DNA from 3 places in the Cytobacillus sp. ABV4_503 genome. Region 2 is predicted to be linked to each of the others. Evidence: riboswitches for the same ligand, from Rfam matches in the RefSeq annotation. Region 2 holds a riboswitch; each other region holds the start of a gene.
What was found. Region 2 has a riboswitch for S-adenosylmethionine ahead of metK (methionine adenosyltransferase). Riboswitches for the same ligand answer to the same signal wherever they lie in the genome.

Region 1: linked by a shared signal. The riboswitch ahead of ACXAD1_RS20930 (O-acetylhomoserine aminocarboxypropyltransferase/cysteine synthase family protein) and the one ahead of metK (methionine adenosyltransferase) in region 2 are both predicted to bind S-adenosylmethionine.
Region 3: linked by a shared signal. The riboswitch ahead of ACXAD1_RS10745 (methionine biosynthesis PLP-dependent protein) and the one ahead of metK (methionine adenosyltransferase) in region 2 are both predicted to bind S-adenosylmethionine.

What each region holds. Positions count from the first base shown of each region.
Region 1 covers NZ_JBSWTH010000001.1:4,151,660-4,158,937, forward strand. The annotation lists gene ACXAD1_RS20930 (O-acetylhomoserine aminocarboxypropyltransferase/cysteine synthase family protein) at 1-1,212, opposite strand, end outside; SAM riboswitch class I at 1,365-1,466, opposite strand; gene ACXAD1_RS20935 (SCP2 sterol-binding domain-containing protein) at 1,518-1,856, opposite strand; gene ACXAD1_RS20940 (MFS transporter) at 2,083-3,354, opposite strand; gene ACXAD1_RS20945 (thioredoxin family protein) at 3,508-3,816, opposite strand; gene ACXAD1_RS20950 (toprim domain-containing protein) at 3,832-4,185, opposite strand; gene ACXAD1_RS20955 (YusG family protein) at 4,766-5,005, opposite strand; gene gcvH (glycine cleavage system protein GcvH) at 5,433-5,816, opposite strand; gene ACXAD1_RS20965 (arsenate reductase family protein) at 5,892-6,251, opposite strand; gene ACXAD1_RS20970 (acyl-CoA dehydrogenase family protein) at 6,744-7,278, opposite strand, start outside.
Region 2 covers NZ_JBSWTH010000001.1:3,991,749-3,999,026, forward strand. The annotation lists gene ACXAD1_RS20020 (gamma carbonic anhydrase) at 1-422, shown strand, start outside; gene ACXAD1_RS20025 (C39 family peptidase) at 504-1,355, shown strand; gene asnB (asparagine synthase (glutamine-hydrolyzing)) at 1,395-3,299, opposite strand; gene metK (methionine adenosyltransferase) at 3,809-5,005, opposite strand; SAM riboswitch class I at 5,446-5,561, opposite strand; gene ACXAD1_RS20040 (thiol-disulfide oxidoreductase DCC family protein) at 5,667-6,041, opposite strand; gene pckA (phosphoenolpyruvate carboxykinase (ATP)) at 6,260-7,278, shown strand, end outside.
Region 3 covers NZ_JBSWTH010000001.1:2,137,442-2,144,719, forward strand. The annotation lists gene sucA (2-oxoglutarate dehydrogenase E1 component) at 237-3,074, opposite strand; gene ACXAD1_RS10735 (hypothetical protein) at 3,409-3,648, opposite strand; gene ACXAD1_RS10740 (H-type small acid-soluble spore protein) at 3,813-3,992, shown strand; SAM riboswitch class I at 4,192-4,308, shown strand; gene ACXAD1_RS10745 (methionine biosynthesis PLP-dependent protein) at 4,384-5,496, shown strand; gene metC (cystathionine beta-lyase) at 5,493-6,677, shown strand; gene ACXAD1_RS10755 (bifunctional homocysteine S-methyltransferase/methylenetetrahydrofolate reductase) at 6,682-7,278, shown strand, end outside.

The sequences.
Region 1 (7,278 bases), 160 kb from region 2:
TAGGTCTTCCGCCACTCCGGCAGCTTTTAAACCTTCTTTATCCAGCTGCTGGTGAGTGGTGCTTGCAGGGTGGATAATCAGACTCTTTGCGTCCCCTACATTTGCTACGTGTGCCCAGAGCTGCAGATTATTGATTAGCTTGGCTCCAGCTTCTCTTCCGCCAGATATACCAAACACAGCCACAGCGCCTGCTCCTTTAGGCAAATATTTATCTGCCAACTCTTTGTCCGGGTGGCTTTCAAGCCCTGGATAAAGCACCCAATTAACGGCTGGATGCGCCTCCAGATATTCCACTACTTTTTTTGTATTGGCAATGTGCTCCTTCATTCTCACATGCAAAGTCTCAAGCCCCAACGCAAATTGAAATGCACTTTGCGCACTCATCGCTGGCCCCAGGTCTCTTAACAGCTGAACGCGTGCTTTAATAATATAAGCCGCCTCGCCAATTGCTTCGCTATAGACAATATCATGGTAGCTCGGATCCGGTTCTGTAAAGCCCGGGAACTTAGGGGAATTCCAGTCAAATTTTCCGCCGTCTACAATAATTCCTCCCATTGTTGTTCCATTGCCGAGCAGCCATTTAGTCGCAGAGTGTATAACAATATCAGCACCATGTTCGATAGGCCTGCAAAGATAAGGTGTAGCAAAGGTGTTATCGACAATCAGCGGCACACCATTCTCGTGTGCAATTGCTGCGACCTTTTCAATATCCAGGATTTTTAAGCTGGGGTTTCCAATCGTTTCCGCAAAGATGGCCTTTGTTTTATCCGAAATCGCGTTACGGAAATTTTCCGGATCTTTTGGATCGACCAGTTTCACTTTAATCCCATACTTGGGAAGTGTGACTGCAAACAAATTATAAGTGCCGCCATATAAATTGGACGCAGCAACTATTTCATCGCCTGCTTCAGCTATGTTTAATATGGCAAGAGTAATGGCAGACTGTCCGCTTGCAAGAGCCAATGCACCAACTCCTCCCTCGAGCAAGGCCACTCTTTCCTCAAATACACTTACAGTAGGGTTATGTATCCTGCTATATATATATCCTGGCTCTCTAAGGGCAAAGAGATCTGCAGCGTGATCTGTATTCTTGAACTGATAAGCATTATTCTGGTAAATCGGTAACGCCCTTGCACCAGTTACAGGGTCAGGCTTCAGTCCCCCATGCACTCCAATGGTTTCAAAACGGTAATTTTTTTGTTTGTCAGTCATTGCTTTCTCTCCTCTATAAAAATTTTAGTATTTCTTATCGAAGAACTAAGAAAAGCGCAAGGCGCCTGAAGCTAGACAGTTATCCATTTTAAAAGATTAAAATAAAGATAATATTAAAAAACCTCTTCATAAGAAGAGGGCCGTATCGTCTCTCCTTATCTTCCAGAGCATCCCGCTCTGCTGGATTTAGCACCGTGTACTTTACCGGTTGCCGGGCTTCGCTGGGCCAGTCCCTCCGCCTCTCTTGATAAGAATATTCAGTTAATTCACATTAAAACGATATTATCATACTATTAAAAAAACGGTCAAGCATTATGATATGAAATTTTTCCCAAACAGAAAAAAGACTCGAGAAACAATTTTTTTCTGAAGGTGGTTTCCATCATTACTTTATTTTGGGAAAGTGCATCCCTTAACTTTAACTCCCCTGAAATCAGTGACAGCACAGCTTCCTCAGTCCCCAATATCTCCACATCAAAATGGCTGGTGTGACTTGCCTTCCGGATTTCCCCATTCGAAACCATCAGAGGAATGCTTATAATTCCCGCCTTAATATGCAAAGAGAAATTTGATTTTCTTAAAAAGTATCCAAGATGCCCTTTAGCCTTTAATTCCCGGATAAATAAATCAGGTAAATCCTTCACGGCCTCACCTCTTTTAATGGGTTTATTATCTTTAATATTCAGTAATAAAGGGCTTCAATCCTTTAATTTTCTTTCGACAAGATCAGAAAAGCGGAAGCGCCTTGCCCATCCGGCTCCTGGAGCTGGACAGTTCTCAAAGTTTCAAAGTTATTAAACCTGATAGAACCAGAAAGACAATGCCCGTTTATTAGGCATTGTCCTTTCATTTCCCGAGAAATATGTCAGATTATACTATTTTTACAGAAGACGCTGCAGTTTTTGTCTTATTATAGCCTCTGAAAACAATGAAAAAATAGAGAGAGCCAATCAAATATAATGAAGCTGTAATGGTGAATACGAGTGCATATCCCCAATATTCACCATATCTCATGACGATTCCCGTTGAAATAGGTCCCATTACAGCCCATCCTAAATTGAAAACCATCTGATTGACGGAGTTTGCCAGTCCTTTCATCGAATCATTTACCTTAGACATCATCAGCGACATTTGTATAGGGTTTCCTGCATTCATTAATGCCTGCCGGAACAAAAAGCCGATGGCAGCCAGCCAGAGATTCTCGGTATAAGCAGTTAAAAGCAGAAATGGAAGTGACATGAGCTGAAGGATTACAACTGCTTTTACTTCTCCTACCTTCCTTACCACAACCGGGCCGATAATCATAGCAAAAGCGGTGGCAGCCTGCCCTAATGAAATAATAATGCCAATGGCTGAATTGGAAGCTTCAAAACGGTCTGCGAAGTATAAATTTAGATAAGGGATAACCAGTCCTGCGCCAATTCCTATCAGCAGCTGCGCAAAGGCAAACATGGCGATAATTTTGACGCCTTCATTTTTAGGGGAAAGCTTTTTGAACGAAAACTCTCTTAATCCTCTTACATCGTTTTTATTTTTCGGAGCTTCTGTGAAACGCAAGATAGGAACAAGGCCCGCTATGAAGAAAACACTTGCAATCAGAAGGGTAATGCGGATGCTGGTGAGCTGATCCACAAATATAGAAAATACATCCGTTAAGATGCCTCCGCTTAAGTTTCCGATTACATTTGCAGCCGTCATAATGGCAAAATGGATGCTGAATAAATGAACCCTTTGGTCAGCCTTTGAATTCTCAGCCAGCCATGGTATGCCGGATACTTGCAGAAGTGCTGTTGTCAGCCCTGTAAAAAAAGCAAATAATATCAGAAGTTCCTGCATTTCAACCATACTTCTGAAAAGCATAACGACACCCGTGGCAACAGCCCCAAGAAGCATCGCTCTTTTTCTGCCAAATCGGTCGCTGGCGATCCCTGCCGGCACTAGAATCAGTGCTGTGGCGAGAGCAGTCATGGATATGATTTGCCCATTAACACTTTCAGTGTAGCCGAGCTCCCTTATGTAGAAATTATAGATTACCATGAATATCCCAAAACCTATTTGTGTTAGGATATTCGCCATAAAGGCCAATTTGATATTGCGGTTATAGCCTTTAAATTGGCCAGCCCACTCCTTGTAAAATGCCATCCGGATCCCTTCCTGCACTGTTTAATTATTTCGATTCCCTAAGTATCATACTCTTCCGGAAAGGATTTGTAAATATATTTCGAATATTGAAAAGGCGGATTTCAATGTTTTTTAACCATGCAAAAAACCAGGCAGCTCTGCTCCTGGTTTTTCTCAATTAATGCTTCTGATTCTATCCAGCAAATAGGGAACTGATCGGAATGCATATAATTTTTCCTGTAAAACTCCTTCTTTAAAGATAAGGAGACAAGGTACGCTTTCCACTCCCCATTGTTCCGCCAAATTCGGCATATAATTTAAGTCCGCTTTCCCAATCTTTTGATCAGGCAGCAATTGTTCTGTAACTGTCAGCATCTTACCAGCCATCTGACAGGTACCGCACATAGGCGTGTACAAATAGACAAGGACCGTTTCTTGCCCGTTAACCGTTTCCTCAATCTCCAGCTGCGACCATTCCTGCATTTTATCATCCTTACTTTATCTATCTAAATATTGTGTATAAACGTCAATATTAGCTCCCAGCAGCACTGTAGCCAAATGATGTTCCGGTGCTGTCGCTACTTCTCTGTACATTCTATCGATGTATAGATGCTCTGCCTCTGGAAATTCCCTTTTAAACTGTTTTCTAAGCTTTTCACCTGCTGAATCGGCATCCACCAATATATATACATCCTTATCAAACAGTGTGTCAATTAATTCATCCAGTTTAGTAATGCTAATTGTTCCATTTGTGCAGATAATCTCTACAGGTTCTCTTATAATGTTTTTAACCTTCGTTTTATCTGACTTTCCCTCGACAATAATAACTTTTTCCGGAATTCCCTCGTTCATCGTCATCACCTGAAAGGAGTTATTTTGAAACTGTTGCGTTAAAGGTACGGCTGTTTTCCCATAGATTGATGTTAGATTATAAATGAAGCCGTTGATTTCGGCTGCGAGCACTTGCTTTCCGCGGGGAGGAATGAGAGCCTCCTCGGATTCGCCTGCGGGGTCTCTCACTTCCCTCTCCTCCCGCAGGACATTGAAAAATAGCTTCCTTGAATCAGCACCGCACGAAGAAAATGCGGAAGCATTTTCGAGGATCAAGTGCCCTCCGCTCCAATCAACTCAGTTGTCAAACTTAGTTGTCGTAAGCAAAGTTTACAAAAACAGCCAAAATTCAAAAACCAGTCATGCATTGGTTTTTATCTCAATATATTCATTATTCTCGGTAATGGTGTGAATCTCCTGCCCATATTGGAGGTAGCACTGCACTGATTTTATATATTAATTCTACAGTTTAGTAAAGGAAACGTTTTTGAAGAAAAATAATCATTGCAGTAATCTTAAAAGGCCTATTTCATTGTATGCCCGGTAATATTGCTTTAGCCTATTAAATAAACAGCGGAATCCATTCCGCTGTTTACAATAGTCAGCACCAGCCGCCTTCGTCACAGTCTGTGTAGCGCTCTTGCGCTTTATCTGGAACGGAGACATTCTGATATATTTTTTGGTGGTCGGTTTCATAATGATGGGACAAGTTAAAGGAAGATCCTTCAGGAAGGCTGATTTGGCCAATTTTTTCGTTTTCAAGATAAAGATCTATCCCATTATTTTGAAGCTTGCCGACAACCCGGTCTGTAATATCGATTTTCTGCTGATTCAATGTCATGGGTAACCAATCCTTTCATGCATTTAGGTATCTATAGTTTGCCCTTTCTCTGTAAAAGAAAAATAGCAATTAAAGCCAGTAAGAAAAGCGCAAGCGCCTTGTCCACCCCCGACAAGCACAAGACGAGCCTCACGGAAAGGCGTCCTTTGCCTTTTTGGGAGGATTGCCAGAAATGTGGAGGCGACTGCCCAGGGACGACAGGCATAAGACGGTTCCTGTAAGAAGGCGTTTTTCCTTCTGAAAGGAAACGGCTTATGATCCCGAGTCCCTAGGAGCCGCAACTAGACAAGCTTGTGACCTCGAGGGGATAGGCGCTGGAGCTAGACATGTCTCCAAGTACATAGATACAAATTCTAATAGGAGAACCCTTGATCAGCCCCTCAGTAACAGCGTAAAAGCCGGTTCTTAAAGAACCGGCTTTCACTCATTAGTCTTCGTTTGTCATTTCTTCATATTGCTCAGCAGTCATCAAGCTTTCTACTTCGCTTAAATCTGAAGGCTCCACCACAACCATCCATGCTTTTTCATATGGGGATTCGTTCACGAATTCAGGGTTGTCGTTAAGGTCTTCATTTACTTCAACCACTTTACCGCTTAAAGGCGCATAAAGTTCAGAAACTGTTTTTACAGATTCTACGCTTCCGAATGGCTCGTTTGCACTTAGTTCATCGCCAACTTCAGGAAGCTCAACGAATACGATGTCACCAAGTTCCGATTGCGCGAAATGCGTAATCCCAATGCGTACTTTCCCATCTTCTGTTTTTACCCACTCATGCTCTTCTGAATAACGTAATTCTTTTGGTGTGCTCATTATGTATCCCTCCATATTAATAGTTCAATTTATGATCAGTAAATCGATCTCATGGTTAATGATGGCTTCCAGCTATTAGGAAAGCCATTTCTTTTCATATTCCTCTTCTTTGAAGCCCACTGTTACTTTCTCTCCATCTGTCAGCAGCGGACGCTTGATCAGCATGCCGTCTGTTGCCAGAATATCGAGCAGTTCTTCTTCCGAAGAGGTCTTCATCTTGTCCTTCATGCCGAGTTCCCTGTATTTTTGGCCACTCGTATTAAAGAACTTTTTTAGTTCTAATCCGCTCTTTTTATAAAGCGTTTCAAGTTCACTTCGAGAAGGCGGATTGTTTGTTATATGTATTTCTTCATAGGAAAGATTATGTTCATCAAGCCATTTCTTGGCCTTTCGGCATGTCCCGCACTTAGGATACCAATAAAAAGTCAACGCCATTTTTTCACCACCCATTTTAGCAAATTCAGGCTTATCCAAAATTGCTGCCTTTTAATTGAATAGTAACATAAATGGATGACAAAGCATAACATTGATCACCAATTTAATATTCGACAAATTTCTATATAATCCTTCTGGCAAAAAAAAAAATCTTTTAAGGGCTATTTTTCCAAAAACTGTTTTAATAATAATTGTTGTTCGCTAATGTTGCCCGTTGATTTCCGCTCCAGGCACTTGCTTTCCGCGGGGAGAGATGAGAGCCTCCTCGGCTTCGCCTGCGGGGTCTCTCACTTCCCTCACTTCCCGCAGGACATTGATTAAGCCTCCTCGAACTTACACCGCACGAAGGAAATGCGGCAGCATTTTCGAGGATCAAGCGCCCTCCGCTCCAATCAACTCAGATATTTTAAACTTAGTTTGCAGCAAAAGAATATACGAAAACAGCTTTGAAAAAAGTAAAGCTCCCTTCTTGATAAAGGGAGCCTAAATCGATTAAACTGTGAAACGTTCCGCGTCGATCAGTTTTTCTGATGCTTCACGCTTCTTTGCAATGACGTTGATTGGGGTGTGGCGGGTGAATTTGCGAAGTGCAGACATCATCATGCGCAGGGCATCGCCATTTTCTACTGCTACAAGTGTTTCTTTTGCATCCTGCTCGATTTTGTTAAATGCTTCCTGGCAGAAGATTTGGGTGTACAGAAGTTTTTGCTTGCTCTTTTCAAGTCCTGCCTTTTCAATAGCCTTTTCAGTGCGGAGTACTACAGACTCCATTGCATAAGCATTTGAAATAATATCCGCAATGTTTACAAGTACTTCCTGTTCTTTTTCAAGAGCTTTTCCGTACTTCTGTGCTGCTAAACCAGCTGCAAGCAAGCCGATTTTCTTCGCGTTTTTCACCAGATATTTTTCCTGTGCAAGCGGCTCGTCACCTGGCTCTTCAGGCATCATCATCATGAGCTCTTCCTGCAGCGCCTGGGCTTTCTGAAATAATGGAAGCTCTCCTTTTAGTGCTTTGCGGAGGTACGTG
Region 2 (7,278 bases):
CCAGTGTTTGGTTCAACTCCGTTATACGCGGAGATGTAGCACCAACAATCATCGGCAAAAAAGTCAATATCCAGGACAATTCCGTCCTGCATCAGAGCCCGAATAACCCGCTGATATTGGAAGATGAAGTAACAGTTGGCCATCAGGTAATCCTTCATAGCTGCATTATCCGCAAAAGGGCTTTAATAGGGATGGGCTCGATTGTATTAGATCAGGCTGAAATCGGAGAGGGAGCATTCATTGGAGCTGGGAGCCTTGTTCCACAGGGAAAGAAAATTCCTCCCAATACACTTGCATTCGGCAGGCCAGCAAAAGTGATCCGCGAGCTGACACCAGAAGATATTAAAGATATGGAACGTATAAGCAGGGAATACGCCGAAAAAGGGCAGTACTATAAGTCTTTGCAGAAAAAGCATAAATAACTCTCCTGCCTCCTTTTATTAATAGAATGGGAAAATAGCCGATAATAAACATAAGGCAATATCAATGGGCGGGTGAAGAAATTGAAGATTTATATTGCGGCTATTGTTCTATTTTTATTTTTAATAGTGATATTCAGAAAAACAATGTTAAAAACGGCACCAATGTTTTTAATTGTCTTCATTCTGATTTCTGGTGCATTTGTTTATGACAACCTTTCAGGAAGCCAGCCTGCTTCAGCCGTAAACCAAATTAAATCATGGCTGTCTGAACCTGCTGAGAAAGCCAGCTCCTTCCTTGGACACAACACTGCCGTAATTAAGATCAAAGAAGAAACACTTATAGATGCTCCCGCAGTCAATCAGTTTCCTGAGCTCCCTAGGGGATGCGAAGTGACGAGCTTAGCCATGCTTCTTCAGCATGCAGGGATCCAGGCTGATAAAATGACCCTCGCTAAAGAAATAAAGAAAAATCCTGAGCCTTATCGCATAGAAAACGGAAAAATCTATTTCGGGCACCCGAATGACGGATTCATAGGCGATATGTATTCCTTTGATAATCCTGGTCTCGGCGTTTATCATAAACCCGTAAAAGAACTTGCGGAAAAGTACATGCCTGGCTCCATTGAAGACCTTACCGGATCCGGTTTTGAAGACTTAAAGATCCATTTGTCAGACGGCAGGCCAGTCTGGGTTATTATCAACACAGCCTATAAACAGCTTTCTGATGACTTTTTCCAGACCTGGCACACGCCAAGCGGAAAAATCCAGATTACCTATAAAGAGCATTCAGTCCTGCTCACAGGCTATGATCAGGAATATATGTATTTCAATGACCCGCTTACAGGCGAGAAAAATAAAAAAGCACCCATAAACGATTTTGAAAAAGCATGGGTGCAGATGGGCAAACAGGCTATTACTTATCACCAAAAATAAAAACGTCCACCAGGTTGCCACCTGATGAACGTTTTTATTTTAGCCTTTAAGTGGCTGCAAGTTATTATTTAACAGATACTCTTTCTCAAAAGAATACTTTTTCTCCACGTACACCTGATGCCAAACCATGAACATAAGAACTGTCCAGATTTTGCGGCTGTTGTCCGCTTTATCCTGGCAATGGTCTTCAAGAAGCCCTAACACATAATCTTTATTGATTAAGTGATCCACATTGCTTTCACGGATAATATTTTTAGCCCACTCATTCATCTCGTCTTTCAGCCAGTGGCGGATTGGAACAGGGAATCCAAGTTTCTTGCGGTTCAGCACATGGTCTGGAACGACTCCTTCAGCAGCTTTGCGAAGTATATACTTCGTAGTGCCATTTGCCGTTTTCATGCTGGTCGGAATTTTGGAAGCCACTTCAAACACTTCTTTATCAAGGAACGGAACACGAAGCTCGAGAGAATGAGCCATCGTCATTTTGTCCGCTTTCAATAGAATGTCTCCGCGCATCCACGTATGAATGTCGATATACTGCATGCGGTCAACCGGATCATAGCCGCGGCTTTCTTCATATAGCGGTTTAGTGATATCCGTATAATTTAAGCTGTCTTTATAAACATGAAGCAGGCTGCGCTTCTCTTGCTCTGTAAACATTTTTGCATTTCCAATGTAGCGCTCTTCCATTGGCGTTACACCGCGTTCGATAAAGCTTTTCCCCTTCATTCCCTCTGGCATCATGTTTGCAATCATGCGAATAAGCTTTTTGCCGATGGCAGGAATTTTATTGAAGACTTCCAGGGATTGTGGTTCACGGTAAATATTATAGCCGCCGAATAGCTCATCAGCGCCCTCACCTGAAAGTACAACTGTTACATGCTTGCGTGCTTCTCTTGCTACAAAATAAAGGGGCACACAAGCCGGGTCAGCAAGCGGATCGTCCATATGCCACATGATTCTCGGAATCTCATTCATGTATTCCTCAGGAGTTATGATGTAGCTTATGTTTTCGACACCCAGCTTTTCTGCTGTTTCTTTCGCTACATCCACCTCGCTGAAGCCATTGCGTTCAAACCCGACAGAGAAGGTTTTGATAGCAGGATGGAATTCTTTCGCAATGGAAGCAATGATGGAAGAATCGATTCCGCCTGAAAGGAATGAACCTACCGGCACATCGGCACGCATATGCATTTTGACTGAGTCGAACAACACATCTCTTATTTCTTTCGTGAAATCAGCTTCTGACTTCTGCACTGGATGGAACGCAGCTTTCCAATAACGCTTAATATCCATCGGAGCACCGATTTTTTTAGTAAAATAATGGCCAGGCTCCAGCTTATGGATTCCCTCTGACATCGTGTTTGGCTCAGGCACAAACTGATAAGTCAAATAATGCTGGAGGGAGTCATAGTTTAATACATCATTCTGAAGCGCCAATAAAATGCTCTTCTTCTCTGATCCAAAGAACGTGCGGTCTCCCTTATCGTAATAAAAGAAAGGCTTAATCCCAAATGGATCTCTGGCTCCATATAGGGACTGCTCCTGTTTATCCCAAATGACAAACGCAAACATCCCGCGCAATTTTTCAACAGCTCTTTCTTTCATATGGCTGTATAGGGCAATTATGACTTCTGTATCGGAACTTGTTTCAAAGCTTAAGCCAGCTTTGAGAAGTTCTTCACGAAGTTCCACATAGTTATAGATTTCACCATTAAAGATAATCCAATAACGCTCATTCTCGTAAGTCAGCGGCTGGTGCCCGCTTTCAATATCGATAATGCTCAACCGGCGGAAGCCGAATTGAATATGATCATCAAAATAGTATCCTGAATCGTCCGGACCCCGATGGGTAATGATATCATTCATATTTTGGAATTGTTCTTTATCTGCGTCACGGTAATTTTGTGCTTTTTCATGTACACAACCAATAAAACCACACATTATGTACGTCACCTACTCCATTCTATTCTCAATATTTAGATACAGCCTTAACGGCTCCTTTGTCTTAGAAAACATACCCTATAATACTACCACTAATCATTTATAATTAGCACGCGGATTATAAAAAAATATGCTCGGAAAATTAAGCCATTATCCGAAGTTTAAACGATAACATATAATTATAAACGACTAAAGAGCATAAAGACCGAAAAGTGAATTATCACCCTATATGTATAAAGACGCAAAAAAGAAAGCGGGAGTTACATAGTAAATGCAACTCCCGCTTTTTATATTATTGTCTAGCTCCACAAGGAACGCTTCGACAGCTTTATCATCGCACGACTAAAAGCGCTAGCTTTTAGGAGGAGCGCCTACCCCCTCGAGGTCACAAGCCACCCCTCCCCAAAAGGCAAAGGACGCCTTTCCGGGGATGGGGGTCATGCAGACGTTGCCACAGGACGTGGCGTTCTTAGTCTGCGTTCCTTCGTGGGCAAGGCGCTTCCGCTTTTCTATTCAGCTTCAGAACGAAGAATTTCTGCCTTATCTGTACGCTCCCAAGGAAGATCTACATCTGTACGTCCGAAATGTCCGTAAGCAGCTGTCTGCTTGTAAATTGGGCGGCGAAGGCCAAGCATGTTAATAATTCCTGCAGGACGAAGATCAAAATGCTTTCTTACCAGATCAACAAGTACATCTTCGCCCACTTTGCCTGTTCCGAATGTATCAACAGAAATCGATACAGGCTGTGCCACACCGATCGCATAAGCAAGCTGAACCTCAACTTTTTCAGCTAAGCCGGCTGCCACAAGATTCTTAGCTACATAACGAGCAGCATAAGCAGCAGAGCGGTCAACCTTTGTAGGATCCTTACCGGAGAACGCTCCTCCGCCATGACGGGCATATCCGCCGTAAGTATCAACAATGATTTTGCGTCCAGTCAGGCCAGCATCCCCTTGAGGTCCGCCGATAACGAAACGTCCTGTTGGGTTGATGAAGTACTTAGTATTCTCATCGATTAGTTCTTTAGGAACAACCGGGTTAATAACATGTTCCTTCAGATTGCGCTGGATTTGCTCCAGGCTGATCTCAGGGTGGTGCTGAGTAGAAATAACAATTGTGTCAATGCGGACAGGCCTGTCATTTTCATCATACTCAACCGTTACCTGAGTTTTTCCGTCCGGACGAAGGTAAGGAAGGATTTCTTCTTTACGAACTTCAGTCAGGCGGCGGGAAAGTTTATGTGCTAAAGAAATCGGAAGAGGCATAAGCTCTTTCGTTTCGTTGCAGGCAAAACCGAACATTAAGCCCTGGTCTCCTGCACCGATTGCTTCGATTTCCTGATCGCTCATTTGTCCTTCACGTGCTTCAAGGGCCTGGTCAACACCCATTGCAATATCTGCTGACTGCTCATCAATGGAAGTTAAAACTGCACATGTTTCGGAATCAAAACCATATTTAGCACGGGTATAACCGATTTCTTTTACCGTTTCACGAACGATTTTTGGAATATCTACGTATGTAGATGTTGTGATTTCACCTGCAACTAATACAAGTCCAGTTGTTACAGAAGTCTCTGCAGCAACACGGGCATTCGCATCTTTAGCTAAAATCGCATCTAAGATTGCATCAGAAATTTGGTCACAGATTTTATCCGGATGACCTTCAGTAACTGATTCAGAAGTAAACAAACGACGCTTTGTTGACATCTGGCTTCCTCCTTATAAATAGAAAATTGAGCGAGAATTTAGAAATGGGGAAGCGGAAATAACTTTTCCCTGTCATTTCATGGATCTCTGTTTGATACGGAACTCATTCCCTTAGTAGTATGAAATAAACATGGAGTTTTTATTAGAAAAATAGACAGCACTGACCAGAAGCCAGGCACCCATTTTTTCTTTTGCACACTGCAAGCTGCTAAAAACTCACATAAATAGTACATTCCAAAAGCCGTTCATTTCATTGCCTTAAAAGCACAAGCACCCGGTTAGCCCCGACAAGCATAAGACAGTCCCTGGAAGAAGGCGTTCTTTGCCTTCTGCAAGGGAATGGCTTATGACCTCGAGGGGCTGGGTGCTGGAGCTGGATAAAAAATAAAAAACCTTCCCATTAGTGAAAAGGTTGAAAGCAAATCGATTCGCGCCTTTCACTCTTATCGTTCAAGGAATTACGTCCTTGCGTCAGGTTAGCACCTTTGCTGATTATTGCCTTTAGCAGGTTGCTGGGTTTCATAGGGCCTGTCCCTCCACCAGCTCGGGATAAGAGAGTATCCGTTCAAGGTTGAATCATACCGTATTTTATCGAATCATGTCAACAGATTTTCATTATTTTTCACTGTAAGTTTTAAGCATTTAAGATTATGCTCCATGCTTACAGCGAACAGCTTCCGTCGTCACATTTTTTCTTTAGAAATTTATGCCTGTTTTTAGCAATCCATTTATAGATCGGATCGCCCAGCATTGGCGTCAATGGGAGATATAAAAGGAGGCCGATTAAAAAGGATGCAGGAAAGAGGAACAGCAGTCTCCTTACTGCAGAATAACCCCTTTTCACGCCACCCGATGGGGTAATAATATGAAGCTCTCTGCGCAAATCAATCTTGGAAAACGAGAGCGAGTTCGGGATTTTTTCATACTCCTGCAGAGAAATCCATTCCACTTTATTCAGCCAATCGAGTTTTTTAAACATCTTCTTTGTTTCCTTGCATAAGGAACAAGTTCCATCATAGAGGGCAATTGTCTTCATTTTAGATCAGTCCCATGTTAAAATTAACACTTTCTTCTATATTAACATATACCAGTTATAAGGTGATTAAAGTGGATTACTTGTCCAATTATGACATTTTTATAACATGAATAAAAAAATTTCGTAATAGTATAGACTAATCATTTTAATGTGTTATACTAATTTCGAGATGTAATCACTTTCATAAAAAAATCGGGAAAAAGGAAGGTATTCATCAGATGAACTCTGTAAGCATATCAAACGAATTGAGCGAATTACTAAATGGCAGCAACATTCAAGTGCAATTATCCGTTCCTCAGCTTGTGGAAAAAGTATTAAACCGCAATGAAGGGTCCCTTACCTCTACTGGTGCCGTACGCGCTACTACAGGAAAGTATACAGGACGTTCCCCTAAAGATAAATACATTGTTGAAGAAGCATCAAACAAAGATAAAATGGACTGGGGCAGCGTAAACCAGCCTATCTCTGAAGAAGCATTCTCTAATCTTTATAATAAAGTAATCAACTACTTAAAAGAAAAAGAAGAAGTATTTGTTTTCAAAGGCTTCGCAGGTGCTGATAAAAAGCACCGCATGCCAATCCAGGTAATAAATGAATATGCCTGGCACAATCTTTTCGCACATCAGTTATTCATTCGTCCGGCAGAAGACGAGCTATTGGATCATCAATCAGAGTTCACAGTCATTTCTGCTCCTAATTTCAAAGCAGACCCTGCAGTTGACGGCACTAAGTCCGAAACATTCATCATCATTTCATTCGAGCGCCGCACTGTTTTAATTGGCGGTACTGAATATGCAGGCGAAATGAAAAAGTCCATTTTCTCTGTTATGAACTATATGCTTCCAGAAAACGGGATTCTTCCGATGCACTGCTCCGCGAACGTTGGCCGCGAAGGAGATGTCGCTTTATTCTTCGGCTTATCCGGAACAGGGAAAACAACCTTATCTGCAGACCCTAATCGCAAGCTGATTGGTGATGACGAGCATGGCTGGTCTGCAAATGGTGTATTCAATATTGAAGGCGGCTGCTATGCGAAATGCATTAACTTATCCCGTGAGAAAGAACCGCAAATTTTTGATGCTATCCGCTTTGGGGCTGTATTGGAAAATGTGGTGGTAAACAGCGAAACTCGGGTTGCTGATTACGATGACAGCACATTAACTGAAAATACACGTGCGGCATACCAGCTTCAGGCAATCGATAATATTGTTGACCCAAGCATTGCCGGACATCCTAA
Region 3 (7,278 bases), 1.9 Mb from region 2:
AAAGTGAAACTTCAATCAGTGGGGGAATTTTCCCACTGATTGTTAGTCGCGTTCTAGTGTCGCTAATATCTCCGCTAACGCTTCGATCTATCGACACTACGAACCCGATTGGTTCAACTAAGCCCCTGCCTGCGCATCGGCAAGTTTCACTGTATCTCACCAAACGGGCCTATACGGGGAGTTTGACTCCTGCTAAATCTATTTCAATCCATCTATCTAGTCTTAATGCGGGAGTTTTACTGCCCGTTAGACTGCGATAGGGTTTCATCTATTATGCGTGCTTGTTCTTTCTTATGAACAGTCGGGTCACCTTCAGCAGGGCTTGAACGTCGTCTTCTTCCGATATATGTGACGTCTATATCACTTCCGGCAATTTCCTTCAGTCTTGGTTCAACGAAATTCCATGCACCCATATTTTTTGGTTCTTCCTGAATCCAGACGATTTCTTCCACATTCGGATAGCGGGTTAATATTTCTTTAATTTGATCCATTGGGAACGGATAGATTTCTTCCACACGTAAAATGTGGAACCAATCCTGATCCTGGTAGTTTTTCAGGTTTTCTGATAAATCGATTGTGATTTTACCTGTTCCAAGAATGATGCGTTTCACTTTTTCGTGATTTTGACCAAGGCCAGGCTGTTCCATAACAGACTTGAATTCTCCTTCGCTCAATTCCAGTCCATTTGAAGCGACATTCGGATTGCGCAGAAGACTCTTAGGAGACATGATCACTAACGGGCGAACTTCCTCTTTTCCGAGAATGGCAGCCTGTCTTCTTAAGATATGGAAGTACTGTGCTGAAGAAGAAAGATTGGCAACTGTCCAGTTGTTTTCTGCTGCAAGAGTCAGGAATCTTTCCAGGCGTGCACTTGAATGTTCAGGTCCCTGTCCTTCATAGCCATGTGGAAGAAGCATGACAAGACCTGATTTTTGGCCCCATTTCGCACGGCCAGCAGCAATAAACTGGTCAAACATTACCTGTGCCGCATTAGCAAAATCGCCATATTGAGCTTCCCATAGAACAAGCGTCTCCGGAGCGAATACATTATAGCCATATTCGAAGCCTACTACAGCAGCTTCAGATAATGGGCTATTATGGACAGCGAAAGATGCCTTGGCAGTTGAAAGCTTGTGTAAAGGTGAATACGCTTTTCCAGTTGTATGATCGTGCAAAACAACGTTTCTTTGGGCAAATGTACCTCTCTCAGAATCCTGGCCAGTCAGTCTGACAGGGGTACCATCAGATAGAATGGTTGCAAAAGCCAGTGTTTCGGCAAGTCCCCAATCAATCTTGCCGTCGCCTTCAAGCGCTTCCAATCTGCGCTGCAGAATTTTGCCGAGTTTATCAAACACTTTGAAATCCTCTGGCCATTTTAATAATTCTTCGTTAATTTGCTTTAATTTATCGACAGACACAGCTGTTTTAATTTTTGGCAGACCCTTTTCGACTGTTTCAGGCGGATTGGTTAACTCTGCCTCCTTTTTTTCTTTTGGAACTTTTTCATAGGCAGCCTTCATTTTTTCCAGTACATCATGATGAATGCCTTCTGCTTCTTCTTTGGAAATGATCTTATCATTTAAAAGCTTATCAGCATACAGCGCTTTCACGGTTGGACGCTTGCGAATAATGTTATACATAAGAGGATTAGTCGTCATAGGCTCGTCCATCTCGTTATGTCCAAAACGGCGGTATCCGATTAAGTCAATAAGGATATCTTTTTGGAATTTAGCACGATATTCACAAGCAATTCTTGCCGCTGCGACTACTGCTTCAGGTTCATCTGCATTAACATGAAGAATTGGCATTTCATACCCTTTGGCAAGGTCACTTGCATATCTGGTAGAACGTGAATCATGTGATTCTGTTGTGAAACCAATTGTGTTATTGGCAATGATATGGATTGAACCGCCCGTATTATAGCCAGTCAGCTGCCCAAGGTTAAGTGTTTCTGCAACAATTCCCTGTCCTGGGAAGGCTGCGTCTCCATGAATGATAATGGCTAAAGCAGCTTTTGGATCTACTTCAGGATAACCTGCTTTTGTTCTATTATCCTGTGAAGCTCTGGTGTAGCCCTCAACCAGTGAACCAACAAATTCAAGGTGGCTCGGATTATTTGCTAATGTCAGTCTGGCTATGGTCGTATTCTCATCTTTGATCTGTTTATCAAGACCAAGGTGATATTTAACATCGCCTGTCCATCCGTAATTGATTCCGATAGATCCTTCGGAAGGAACCAGTTCTTTATTTGGCGCATGCTGGAATTCCGCGAAGATCATTTCATATGGCTTTCCAAGCACATGTGCAAGAACATTTAACCTTCCGCGGTGGGCCATGCCGATATTAATCGTTTTGGCTCCATCAGAAACGGATTCGGAAACAATTTCATCCAGTAATGGAACCATTGTATCCAGACCCTCAATTGAGAATCTTTTCTGACCAACGAATGTTTTATGAAGGAACTTTTCAAATTCCTCAACTTCAGTCAGTCTTCTTAAAACTTTCAGTTTTTCCGCCTTCTGCATTGACAGTTTGTGGCTGTTGGCCCCTATTTTACGGCGAAGCCAGTCTTTTTCGTTTTCATCAAATATATGCTGGAATTCAAACGCAATTGGTCCCATATAAGCACTTTTCAGGAATTCAATTGCTTCAAGTCCGTTGCGTAATGGATAGGTGGCGTCTTTAGTAATGACACCGGCAGGAATCTCTTTTAAATCATTTTCAGTTAAGCCATATTTACTCAGTTCGAATAATGCACTTTCAGATTTATTGTTACCAAGCGGATAAATATCTGCAGCCAGGTGGCCATATGTGCGGATATTATCAGCAAGGCGAATTGCAGCAAGTGTTTTTTCAAGCTGTCCGGCATTCATTGGCTGATTTGCTGATGAAGCCATTTGCGGAGTTCCTTCACTCGCTAAAGGGGAACCGTTTCTTTCAAAGTAGTCTTTCATTTCAGGATCAATAGATGATGGATCCTCTAAGTATCTTTCATATAGTTCAATAACGTAGCCAAGGTTGGGGCCATGAAATCCTTGTTCAAAAGGTCCCTCACCATTCGATGGCTTTTTCATGGAAAATTACCTCCATAACTGTTTTAAGTAAATAATTCAAATACATTTTTCTCCCCTGAAAATACATTACCCATCTATAAGATGCATTAACGTTTTATTTTTACGAATAATAATATTTTTCAGAGGATAAAACGTTTCCACAGTTATTCTAACACGGAAAATCTAGTTGTACAAAGATAAAAACATGAATATAGTGGAAAACTATTAAAAAAATTTTTTTCGTAATTACTTATTCTAATAAAATGTTTTGTTAAATGTTAAACAATTATAAATAAGAAATAACTGGGTGGTTTTAAAAAGAGGCAAAAATAAAAAGCCGAAGTGCTGTTCGGCTTTAAAAAGTCTCAACTAAGTTAATATAAATTTGTTTCGCTGCATTCGCATTTTTTCTGTTTTCTTTTAGGGAAGATTCAATTGCTTCTCTCGTTTCCACAGGAAAATCAAAATGGCCGCAAGTTGTACATTTTTCGAACATGGAACCAGAAACATTTACTTCAATGCCATCCATGGTCTGGAATACTGCTGGTCCTTCGGATTCCGCAAACCGGTGGCGGCAGTGGCTATGTTCTCGCATATTAGCTTCCCTCCAAGAATTATATCATTTGCCTTCATTATAAAACAAATATTCTGAACTTTAAAGCCATTCACTTCTAACATTTTATGCCATGGTTTTTTTAAAAGAATAATTTGAGTGTTTTTAAGACACATTAAAGTTATTCAAATTCAGGAGGTTTTTCCATGAATATTGGCAGAGCAAAAGAGATTGCTGAGTCTGCTGAAATGTATAGTGTTACTTTCAATGGCAATCCGGTCATCATTCAGCATGTAGATGAGCAGACTAAGACAGCACGTATTTACACAAAGGCAGATTCTGAAAAAGAAATTGATGTGCCGGTTAACGATTTGATTGAAGAATAAATACCCTTAAAAACTTTCCAGAATATGATGGAAAGTTTTTTTGTTCAAATTCTTCTTCATTCCCCCTTAAAAACGGATGCTTAGGGCAAACAGACTCAAAACAACTGAGCGGAAATTTTTTATAACATAAAATATTCAAAAAAGTGTTGACGATTAGCGGTTTAGTGTAGTAAAGTTTAGAGAAAATTTAATATTTGATTTCTTATCCAGAGAGGTCGAGGGTAAGGCCCGACGACGCCTCAGCAACCAGCAATCATATATTTGATTGAAAAGGTGCTAATTCCTGCAAGTTTCTTAAAAACTTGAAAGATAAGAAGAATGGCTGATCACATTAAAAAGTCTTCTTCTTATAGAAGGCTTTTTTTATTTTTACTAAGGAGTGGTTACAAGCATGTATAAAATTGACACCAGATTAGCGCAAATCGGCAACAGAAGCGAGTCAGCAACAGGTGCAGTCAATCCGCCTGTATATTTTTCCACGGCATATCGCCATGAAGGCATTGGGCAGTCAACTGGCTTTGACTATAGCAGAACAGGCAATCCCACCCGCCAGCTGCTTGAAAAGGCAATTGCCGATCTGGAAGAAGGCGATCAAGGCTATGCCTGCAGTTCTGGAATGGCCGCAATTCTTACCATACTATCTCTTTTTAAATCCGGAGATGAATGGATTGTATCCAAGGATTTATATGGGGGTACATATCGTCTGCTAGAACAGGGCTTCAAGAAGTGGGGACTTCAGTGCAAATATGTAAATACCAGCAATCCGGAAGATGTGGAAATTTTAATCACAGAAAAGACCAAGGCAATATTTCTGGAAACTCCAACTAATCCGCTGATGGAACAGACTGACATTCAATCGATTGCAGACATTGCCCAGAAGCATAATATCCTCCTTATCGTCGATAACACGTTTTATACCCCTCTCCTTCAGCAGCCGTTAAAGCTTGGAGCTGATATTGTTATCCATAGTGCAACAAAGTATCTTGGCGGGCATAATGATGTCCTTGCCGGCTTAGTTGTCGCAAAAGGCAAAGAGTTATGCGAAGCCCTTGCTATGAATCACAATGCCGCAGGTGCTGTCCTCAGCCCGTTTGATTCATGGCTGCTCATCAGAGGCATGAAGACACTCTCCCTCCGCATGGAACGGCATGGAGAAAATGCGAAGGAATTAGCAGAATTTTTATCGGGCCACGATGCAGTAACGGATGTCCTTTATCCAGGCAAGGGAGGCATGATATCTTTCCGAATTAAGGATGAATCCTGGGTGAATCCATTTCTGCAGAGCCTCTCCCTTATCTCCTTTGCAGAAAGCCTTGGCGGAGTCGAGAGTTTCATAACGTATCCAGCAACCCAGACACATGCGGACATTCCTGAAGAAATCCGCATTGAAACCGGTGTCTGTAATAGGCTTCTGCGTTTCTCGGTTGGAATCGAAAATGCAGAAGATTTGAAGGCGGATCTTGAACATGCTTTTGCAAAGGTTGTTAAGGAGGCAGTACGATGAGTTCGAATTACACATTCCAAACGAAATTACTTCACAATAATCAAAAATTCGACCCGGAAACAGGAGCTGTCAGTGTACCAATCCAGCATGCCTCCACTTTTCATCAAAAAGATATTGATGTGTTCGGAAAATATGATTACAGCCGCAGCCTGAATCCAACAAGGGAAGCACTTGAAGAAGTCATCGCGGAGCTTGAAGAAGGTATTAAAGGGTTTGCCTTTTCTTCTGGTATGGCTGCCATTTCTACAGCATTCCTGCTCTTATCACAGGGAGATCATGTAGTCATTACAGAAGACGTATATGGCGGAACCTATCGCATGACAACAGAAGTCCTGTCCCGTTTTGGCATAGAGCACACATTTGTTGATATGACAAATCTTGAGGAAGTAAAAGAAGCAATCCGTCCAAACACGAAGGTTTTTTATGTAGAGACTCCTTCCAATCCGCTGCTGAAAGTGACAGATATACAGGCCATCAGTTCACTTGCAAGACAGCATGGAGCCCTGACATTTGTGGATAATACATTCCTGACCCCTGCCCTTCAAAAACCGCTCTCTTTAGGTGCAGATATAGTGCTTCATAGCGCAACCAAATTTTTATCCGGACACAGCGACGTCGTTGCTGGCCTGGCGGTTGTGAAGGATCCTGAATTAGGTGCAAAACTTGCTTTTCTTCAGAATTCCTTTGGAGCTGTTCTGGGTGTTCAGGATGCCTGGCTTGTGCTGAGAGGTATTAAAACGCTGCAGGTAAGGCTTGATCAGTCTGTGAAGTCAGCTAAAAAAATTGCTGGTTTCCTTAATGATCACCCTGCAGTTAAAAAGGTGCATTATCCAGGGTTTGCAGATCATCCCGGATATGAAATCCAGAAAAATCAGGCAGTAAACGCAGGTGCCGTCCTATCTTTTGAGCTTGAAGATGAGCTATCGATGAGAACATTTGTTGAGAATGCCAAAATACCCGTTTTTGCAGTAAGTCTGGGAGCTGTTGAATCCATCCTCTCCTACCCTGCAAAAATGTCACATGCAGCCATGCCTGCATCCGAACGGGAGCAGCGTGGAATAACGGACAGTCTTCTTCGTCTATCTGTTGGCCTGGAGAGTGCAGATGATATTATAGAAGATTTCAAGGCAGCTTTATCTGCTGCCGTACAAACAAAGCATTCGATTTTACAGCGGGGGTGATACTTTGAGTTTCCTTAATAAATTAAAGAATGAAATCATCATAGCAGATGGCGCGATGGGAACTCTTCTGTACTCCTATGGTACCGACAGCTGTTTTGAGGAATTAAATCTCTCACAATCTGAACAGATCCAGCACATCCATGAAGCGTACATTGGCGCAGGTGCTGAATTGATCCAAACAAATACGTATGCGGCGAATTATCTGAAGCTGCAGCGATATGGACTGGAGGACTCCGTTAAGGAGATTAACAGTTCTGCAGCAAGGATTGCAAAAAAAGCTGCCAAGGGAAAGGCATATGTCACTGGTACAATCGGCGGGATCAGAGGATTCAAGCCCAACATGATTACCCTTGAAGAAATAAAAAGAAGCTTCAGAGAGCAGCTTTATTGCCTGCTGCTAGAGGATGTAGATGGTATTTTACTGGAAACCTATTACGACCTTGAAGAACTTGAGACAGTTCTTGCCATTGCCAGAAAAGAAACTGATTTGCCGATTATCGCACAGGTATCTCTTCAGGAAGCGGGTGTTCTTCAGAACCAGACTTCTATCGCTGATGCTTTAACAAAGCTTGAGGGCATTGGTGCAGATGTTGTGGGAATC